Regions from separate parts of the Spirosoma pomorum genome, predicted to be linked through region 2. Evidence: riboswitches for the same ligand, from Rfam matches in the RefSeq annotation. Region 2 holds a riboswitch; the other holds the start of a gene.
What was found. A riboswitch is a leader RNA that binds a small molecule or an ion and turns the genes downstream of it on or off. The one in region 2 is predicted to bind cobalamin.
Positions count from the first base shown of each region.

Region 1 (4,209 bases), on a different contig from region 2:
ATGAACGTTCAGTTCGACCGGGTGCTGGAGGATTTCAAAGGACCCTTCAAGACCCTTCCTTACGGTCAGCTTCAATCGCCGGAGGGCCGCATGGCCGCTACTTCAGGAGCCGGTTACTTACTGAGTGCTCAGTCGAACAACTCGTTTATCGCCGTCAACGATCTGCTGGCGGGTGGCGTTGATGTATTTCGCGTCCCGACGGGTGGTAGCGGCAAATCGGCAGTAGCGCCCGGTACGTTCTTCGTTCCCGCTTCGGACAAAGCCAAGACCTTGCTGGATAAATCAGCCAAAAGTCTGGGTATCGACGTAACGAGCATCGCCAAACGACCAACGGGCTCGCTGGCCAAAGTAAGCCCGATGCGGATCGCCCTCTGGGATACCTACGGTGGCTCGATGCCGTCGGGCTGGGTTCGCTGGATTATGGAGCAGTACCACTTCCCAATGAAAGTAATTTACAGTCAGGAAGTTGACGCCGGTAACCTGCGGAAGAAGTACGATGCGATCGTATTCGTAACCCGCGCCATTCCGCAGTATACGGGTGAGGACAACGATCCCTACCGGAACTATGCGCCACGGATACCGAAAAACGACGAACTTCCCGCTGAGTACCGTACCCACACGGGCCGGATCACCCACGAGAAGTCGGTTCCGGAGTTGAAGAAATTCCTGGAAGCCGGTGGCGATATTATTACCATTGGCAGCAGCACCAACCTGGCTTATCACCTGGGTCTGCCCGTCAAGAATGCCCTGACCGAAGTAACCAGCTCAGGGCAGGAACGCTCACTGCCCGGCGAGAAATACTACATTCCAGGCAGCGTGCTACGCGTGAACATCGATTCGACGCAGCAGGCAACCTGGGGACTGCCAACCAAGACGGATGTTTATTTCGATGCCAGCCCCGTGTTTAACATCGCTCCCGATGCCATCGCTACCGGTAAAGTAAAACCACTGGCCTGGTTCGATAGCAGCAAACCACTACGTAGCGGCTGGGCCTGGGGACAAGCCTACCTGAAAGACGGCGTAGCTGCTTTTATGGCACCGGTTGGCGCGGGCAAGCTGTACGCATTTGGTCCGGAAATTACCTTCCGGGCGCAGGCGCAGGGAACGTTCAAGTTCCTGTTCAACCAGCTTTACGAAACAGACAGCAACTCAGTGGCTGATTTGAACGGTAAATAAGTAGCTATTCTGAATTGTTTAAGCGGAGCGCCCGGCGGATTTTCTGCCGGGCGCTTTTGTGTATTGTCCCTACTTCACCGATTCGTTCCGTACCTTCGCCCCGGATTAGCGGTGCCCGTCATCGGCCCCAGTGCCGACGATACTGGCTTAATAGGGAACTTCGGTGGTCTTTTCGGACCAAAACCGGGACTGTCCCCGCAACTGTACTGCTTCGTTTTTAAGACAGCCGATTCATTGCTGCTTTGGTCACTGTTCCGCTCCGGCGCAACGGGAAGACCTGAATCGGTGAGCTAAGTCAGGAGACCTGCCGCTGGTCGTGAGTTGTTTGTCGTTACGGAGGATGGCGATTAACAGCGACGGGTATTCACTTTTTTTATTTTCTTCATGCGCACAACTCCGCGCCTGTTCGCAACCGCCCTGCTAGGATCGGTTGCTCTCGGTACCGCCGTACCTACCCTGGCTCAGGATGCCAGAACACTCGACGAAGTCGTGGTCACGGCCAACAAATTCCCCCAGAAACAATCGCAGACCGGCAAGGTCGTGACGGTCCTCCCTGACTCAGTGCTGCAACGTTACGCTACCCAGACCGTCAGCCAGTTACTGACGCGTCAGGCGGGTTTGATGATTGTAGGCGCACAGGGGCCGCTGGGTTCGAACCAGGATGTGTACCTACGGGGTGCTGCCGTGGGCAATACGTTGATTCTGCTGGACGGCGTACCGGTTTATGACCCATCGGGGACGGTTAATGCGTTTGACCTGAACCTCATTACCGTGGGCGAATGCGAACGAATCGAGATTCTGAAAGGTGCTCAGTCGACAGCCTATGGTTCTGATGCCGTTGCCGGTGTTATTTCGATCTCTACCCGTAACGGTGTTGGCAAACGGCCACTACAGGTGTCGGCAACGGCGCAGTATGGTACGTACAATACGTTCCGGGGGGGCATTGGCCTGAGTGGTGCGACGAATAAAGTTTCGTATAATCTGCAATACACGCGGCTGTCATCGACGGGCTTCTCGGCGGCTACGGATCGCGAAAACACGGGTACGTTCGATAAAGACGGCTACCGGCAAAACGCTCTGCTTGGTAACATCGCGATAACGCTCAATCCGCGCCTGACGCTGAAGCTGCGCGGACTGACCACGGCCTACCAGACGGACCTCGACGCCGGAGCTTTCGGTGACGAAAAAGATTATACGTCCAACAACCGGTTCAGCTTTGGATCGGCGGGGCTGGAATGGAGTCACCAGCGCGGTAAACTAGTAGCCAACTATGGCATCAGCGGCAGTCGGCGGGTCTACAAAGACGATTCAACATCGGTCGAGCCAAACGCTTTTGATAAATACAGTTACAGCGAATACAGCGGCCTGACGCATTTTGCGGAGTTGTACCACACGTTAACTATCCGCAAAAACATCGAACTACTAACCGGTGCCGACTACCGCTTCGCCAACACGGATCAGACGTATCGATCGGTCAGCAGCTACGGCCTGTATGAAGCTCCTCCGCTGGGTGCTGATACGGCCCGCACGGGTCAGTTGAGTTTCTACGCATCCGGCGTCTGGCGTACACAAAAAGGATTATCGGTCGAACTGGGTGGGCGCTATAACCACCATTCGGTCTACGGCAACGCCTTTACGTATTCGTTCAACCCATCGTATCTGATTCGGGACCAAATCAAGGTATTTGCCAATCTGGCTTCGGGTTTCCGGGCTCCGTCGCTCTATCAGATCTTCTCACCGTACGGCAACCGGGCGCTGAAACCAGAACGTAGTCAGTCTATTGAAGCTGGGGTTCAGGTATTCACCAAGTCGAAGAACGCCTGGGTGCGAGCCCTGTATTTCGATCGTCGGGTGCGTGACGTTATTTTCTTCCAGTCGCTATCGGTACCGCCGTACACGAGCCAGTACATCAACTTTGACCGGCAGCACGACCACGGCTGGGAGTTTGAAGGACAGGCGCAACTGGGGCAATTAGCCCTGACTGGTAATCTCACGCTGCTCGACGGTCGGGTGACGACCCAGGCCGCGGGTCGGGACACGACCTATAACAACCTGTTTCGTCGCCCCAAAGTGCTCGTCAACGTTACGGCCGGTTATCAGATCACGCCGGCGCTCTTCGCCAGTGCCTCTTTACGTTCGGTGGGCAGCCGCACTGACCGGTTCTACAACTCGGCCACGTTTACCAGCGAGAACGTAACGTTGGCCCCTTACAGCACTTTCGATCTTTACGCCGAATATCGGCTGAATCACGTACGCCTGTACGCCGACGTGCAAAATCTGCTCGACAGGCAGTATACGGACGTATACGGCTACAATACCCGGCAACGCACGGCGAATATTGGGGTAAGAGTAAGTTTGTAAAGAGATATTGAAACGAGTCAGGGGCGCACCAACCGCTACATGTGGTCGATTAGTACACCCCTGACTCGCTTTATTTATTGACTTTTTAGTGAATTAAACGAACAGGTCAGGCAGCCTCGTAGCTGATAGCCACAATTTCCATTACCTGCTGGCCCTGTAAAGGTGGCCAGCTAACCGTTTCTCCTACCCGCTTTCCCTGCAAGGCGCGAGCCAAAGGAGCCGTGAAAGCGATTAACTCCTTATCGGCATTGGCTTCATCGACACCAACGATTGTGAAACGCCGTTTTGTACCGGCCAGCTTTCCCGATTGTATCGCCAGACTAACCGTAGCCCCAAAGCGAACACTATCTTGTTCATGGGTATTGACCACTTTACTGCTGGAAATACGTTGGTTCAAGTTTGCAATACGCCCATTGAGCAAGGCGAGTTGCCGACTACGTTCGTTCTGATCGTCAACGCTGGCGGCCTGTAAATGAGCGCGTTCCGTTTCTAAATCGGTGAGTTCAGCACGTAATAGATCAAGACCGTGGGGCGTCACATAGTTGGGTGTACCCGGGGGTAAGGGCGCACGGGCGGGAATCACAACGGGTGCATCAGCCGTTTCATTTTTCAAAAAAGCGCTGCTCATAATCTCTTCGGGAGCGAGCGTTTTATTGTTACTCCCCCATGAAA
Region 1 covers NZ_BAAHBP010000027.1:249,489-253,697, reverse strand. Annotated here, with positions in the region: gene ACYVAD_RS16530 (M14 family metallopeptidase) at 1-1,176, shown strand, start outside; cobalamin riboswitch at 1,269-1,502, shown strand; gene ACYVAD_RS16525 (TonB-dependent receptor plug domain-containing protein) at 1,561-3,537, shown strand; gene ACYVAD_RS16520 (GreA/GreB family elongation factor) at 3,644-4,165, opposite strand.
Region 1: linked by a shared signal. The riboswitch ahead of ACYVAD_RS16525 (TonB-dependent receptor plug domain-containing protein) and the one ahead of ACYVAD_RS23695 (carboxypeptidase-like regulatory domain-containing protein) in region 2 are both predicted to bind cobalamin.

Region 2 (4,209 bases):
TCTGACCATCGTCTTTACGATCATCGACCGTTTCGGCTGGCTTGTTGCTGTAATACTTTACTGCCTGATCGCCCTTCAGCCAATCCCGGAACAAATTGCCTTTGCCGAGCCGGTAGTCCTGTGCCCGTCTGAGATAGTTGACCGAGGCATCGAAGTCGAGTCGCCGGGTCAGGCTGCCGCCGATATTTCCACCCGCCTGATACGTCTGAAAGGAGCCGTATTCAGCGAAGGCATTGCCCCGTAGCGCTCCTGTCGAGCGTCGGGTGATGACGTTGATAACGCCACCCATCGCCTGGGAACCATACAGCGCCGACGCGGGCCCTTTCAACACCTCGACCCGCTCCACATTGTTGAGCCCAATGGTTGACAGGTTCGTAGCCCCCGCGGGCCGACCATCAATCAGCAGCAGTGTACGCTGATTCAGACCCGAGAACTGCGGCCGAAATCCCCGGATGCCAACCCCTGAAGAGAGATTAGGGTATTGAATAACATTGACAGCCGCCAGTTTCTTGACCAGATCCGTTACGTCGGCGGCTGGGGTTTGGTTGATGTCGCGCCGGGTAATGATGTCAATTTGTTGCGGAACCCGGTCGCGCCGGTTTTCCGAGCGGGTGGCTGTAACAGTTGTTTCTTCCAGGACGCGGCTTCTGAGCGAGTCGGCGGGGATCGATTGCGCCTGTAAAGAAGTTAATGCACCAAGCATCACGCCGAGGCAAGTAACTAGCTGGATTGGGCTACCAACTACTGGGTAGTAGCGTTGTTTCATGGGTATTGATTACGAGTGAAAAATGTCGAACAACGTGTACACGCCGATCGCAATGGAGAAGATGCCAACGGCATAGTTGATGGCCCGAACTGCCGTTTGCCACCGGTCGACCACTTTAGTGAGCGAAAACGCCAGCAAGCAGCCGTAGAGCGTCATGGCGACGATGATACCCGCGCTTTGCAGGACAATGATCCAGACGGCCGTAGCGGCATCGCTGGCGGCTAGCGTCAGAGCTACGGTGCAGGCACCACCCGTACCGGCCAGGCCGTGTACCATGCCGACCCAGAAGGATCGACTGAACGTAGTAGATGGCGCTGGTTGCACGGGTTCGTGCGTTTGCCGGTGATTTCGCCGGATAGCAACAACGCCCAGCCAGATCATCAAAGGTCCGACCGCCAGTTCGACTTGTTCTGCAATGTTGAGCGACAGGGCCGATTTGACCAGCAGCACCAGACAGGCAAACAGAATCAGGGTGAACGAATGGCCCAGCGCCCAGTGCGACGAACGCCAGATGATACGCCACATATGATGCCTGTCTGAAGCGATCCGACCGGATTTGTTTTTTTCGGATGCCAGCACCGACACGGCGGCCATGTGGTCGGGTTCGAAGGAGTGCTGTACGCCCAGCAGCAACGAGTCGATAAGTAGCGGGTTGATCATGCGCTTGTTAGGTTGATGTGGTGGCAAACCCGTAAAAAGCGCGTACAAAAAGCAGGGGTGTTCGCCGGTCGGCAGGCGCACCCTATCTGACTTCGTGTTTGCCTTTCGTCCCGAAAGCACACCGGTTCTGACGTTTCTGGGCAGGTCTTCTGGCTCGTTCGATTCTGACGCCTTCCCACTCCTGATGAGGAACAGTGGCCTGATTGTCAAAATGGTTGTATGAACTATACAGCAGCGGGGACTGCTCCGATTAACGCTGACGGACAGCGCGACGGATTCCCTTTTAAGCGCTTCACGGCGGAAGCGCACCTAAAAACGGTCTCAAAAGTAAGAAACTTTAGGGTACCTTTGCCCTAATAAGTATCTACTTCCATTTTACCAACAGGAAAACGGTTCTGCCTTACGGCGGATTAATAGAGAATCGGTCGGACCGCCGATGCGGTGCAAATCCCGAACTGTCGCGCAACTGTAAGTAACGCCCCAACTGGCTGCCCCGCGGGAATCTGCCTGCGTGATGTTCACTGGTCGATCAGACTGGGAAGGACGGCCGCCAGGTTACAAGTCAGGAGACCTGCCTTTTTTCTTGCTGACAATGCTTTCGCGGTTTGAAGCACGGTCAAGATTGGCGATTTCTCCTGCAGACACCCGTTCCTGTCGGCAGAAGCTGGTGCTACTTTCCTCGCGAGCACCCATCGTCGTTTGTCCGATTGCACGTACCCGTTCGCATGCCGAACTGCAGGCAGACGCTTTTAACTCCTTATTTTTTCGTTAAAAGGTATGCACACGCGCTACGCTGATCACCCGCGACCTGGTGATCAATCAGCCCATTTTTCCACCATTCGTTCGCTGTTAGCCATAACGGTTATCCTTCTCAATCTTTTTTTAGGTGCTGCCAGCTGGGCCCAGTCGACTACGGGTACGATTCGCGGCCAGATTCAGGCCGAAACGGGTGAGCCATTACCCGCCATTACGATCCGTCTGGACGGAACGGGTTTCGGGGCTGTAACCGACGAAGCGGGCCAGTTTACGATCAAACGCGTACCCGTTGTACGTACACACTGACCGTCAGCGGGGTTGGCTACGAAGCGCACAAACAGAATATAACTGTATCGGCACAGGCTGCAACGGTACTCCGTTATCAGCTTAATAGCCGGACCAGCGAACTCTCGGAAGTAACCGTTACGTCGGCTCGCACACCGGCGTTTACGACTATCAACAAACTAGCGGTGCCCATCCGGGATATTCCCGTGACGACAAGTTCTGTATCGGGCCGTACGATCGAGCAGCGGGGCGTTGATGATCTAGGGGAGGCCATGAGAAACACGACTGGCGTCCGGGCCAACAATACGTACGGCGGATTTGAGCATTTCACAAATACGAGAAAGGAAGTCGGCTGGAGCGCTGGCTGTATCATGGTTTGCACAGCCTGGACTTTCGGCTTCTGCTTTACAAAAGACCACTCTGGGATATCATCGTCTGGGTACTCATGCTGGGCGGGACGGCCGTCAGCGCAACGGGATTGGTGTTAACGTGGAAATGGCTACGTAGGAAAGCCCGGAGAAAGACGAAAAAAGGGAAGAAGCGAAAAGGCAACCAGGTTGCCACAAACTCAACTGCCATAACAACCTTAAAGCCAGAGCAATTGGCCCATCGAAACGAAACGAGGTGAAACCCGCAACGGGTTAGCTTCAACAAAGCTTCGTATATTTAAAACTTGACGATCGTGCTAATCGATTTTAAACTCCCACACTTATAAGCAAAACGTATAGCATGGCAAATGTTGACAAGAAGGAGCTATCGGCTGAAAAGCGTAACGAACTGCTCAACGTATTAAAAGCACGTTTTGAGAAAAACAAGAACCGTCATCAGGATCTCAAGTGGATTGACGTGCAAGCAAAGCTGGACGCCAATCCCGAAAAGCTATGGACGCTTAACGACATGGAAGCAACCGGTGGAGAACCCGATGTTGTTGGGTATGATCAAGAAACGGATGAGTACATTTTTTACGATTGCTCAGCCGAGAGCCCCAAAGACCGCCGAGGTGTTTGCTACGACCGGGAGGGACTGGAATCGAGAAAAGAAAGCCGACCGGAAAGTAACGCCGTTGATATGGCCGCTGCTATGGGAATCGACCTGCTCACGGAAGAACAATATCGGGAATTACAGCAGCTCGGTAAGTTCGACCTGAAAACGTCAAGCTGGATACAGACCCCAGCGGCTATCCGCCAACTAGGCGGAGCCCTGTTTTGTGATCGGCGCTACGATACCGTTTTCGTCTATCATAATGGCGCTGCTTCGTACTATGCCGCCAGAGGGTTCCGGGGCTCGTTACGGGTCTAGGGAAATAGTATAAATCGTTGAAACTAGCGGCTTGGCCAGTTTCTTTAGCCGTTTTCGAATGTTAAATCAGAGTGATTTTTCTCAGTTTCTGCTGGCCGCTCCGTCCAGTGGCTCCGGCAAAACCACGCTAACGCTGGGGTTGTTGCGGGCGCTCGCGAACCAGGGACTACGGGTACAGCCGTTCAAGTGTGGTCCGGACTATATTGATACGCGGCACCATAGTACGGCAGTGGGTGTGACTAACGGCAATTCGCCTGGTGGAGTGCCACCCAGCACTAATCTGGATTTGTTCATGGCCTCGCCTGAACACGTAACGGCCTCGTATCAACAGTACGCCAGCGGTACCGATGTGGCGATCACGGAGGGCGTGATGGGATTATTCGACGGGGCCGACCGGATGCAGGGGAGCAGTGCGTCAATTGCCGAGCTGTTGAACATACCCG
Region 2 covers NZ_BAAHBP010000038.1:60,613-64,821, forward strand. Annotated here, with positions in the region: gene ACYVAD_RS23685 (TonB-dependent receptor plug domain-containing protein) at 1-766, opposite strand, end outside; gene ACYVAD_RS23690 (hypothetical protein) at 776-1,426, opposite strand; cobalamin riboswitch at 1,549-1,754, opposite strand; cobalamin riboswitch at 1,800-2,019, shown strand; gene ACYVAD_RS23695 (carboxypeptidase-like regulatory domain-containing protein) at 2,204-2,488, shown strand; gene ACYVAD_RS23700 (hypothetical protein) at 2,565-2,798, opposite strand; gene ACYVAD_RS23705 (hypothetical protein) at 2,704-2,955, shown strand; gene ACYVAD_RS23710 (hypothetical protein) at 2,873-3,046, opposite strand; gene ACYVAD_RS23715 (DUF4256 domain-containing protein) at 3,197-3,766, shown strand; gene ACYVAD_RS23720 (cobyrinate a,c-diamide synthase) at 3,825-4,209, shown strand, end outside.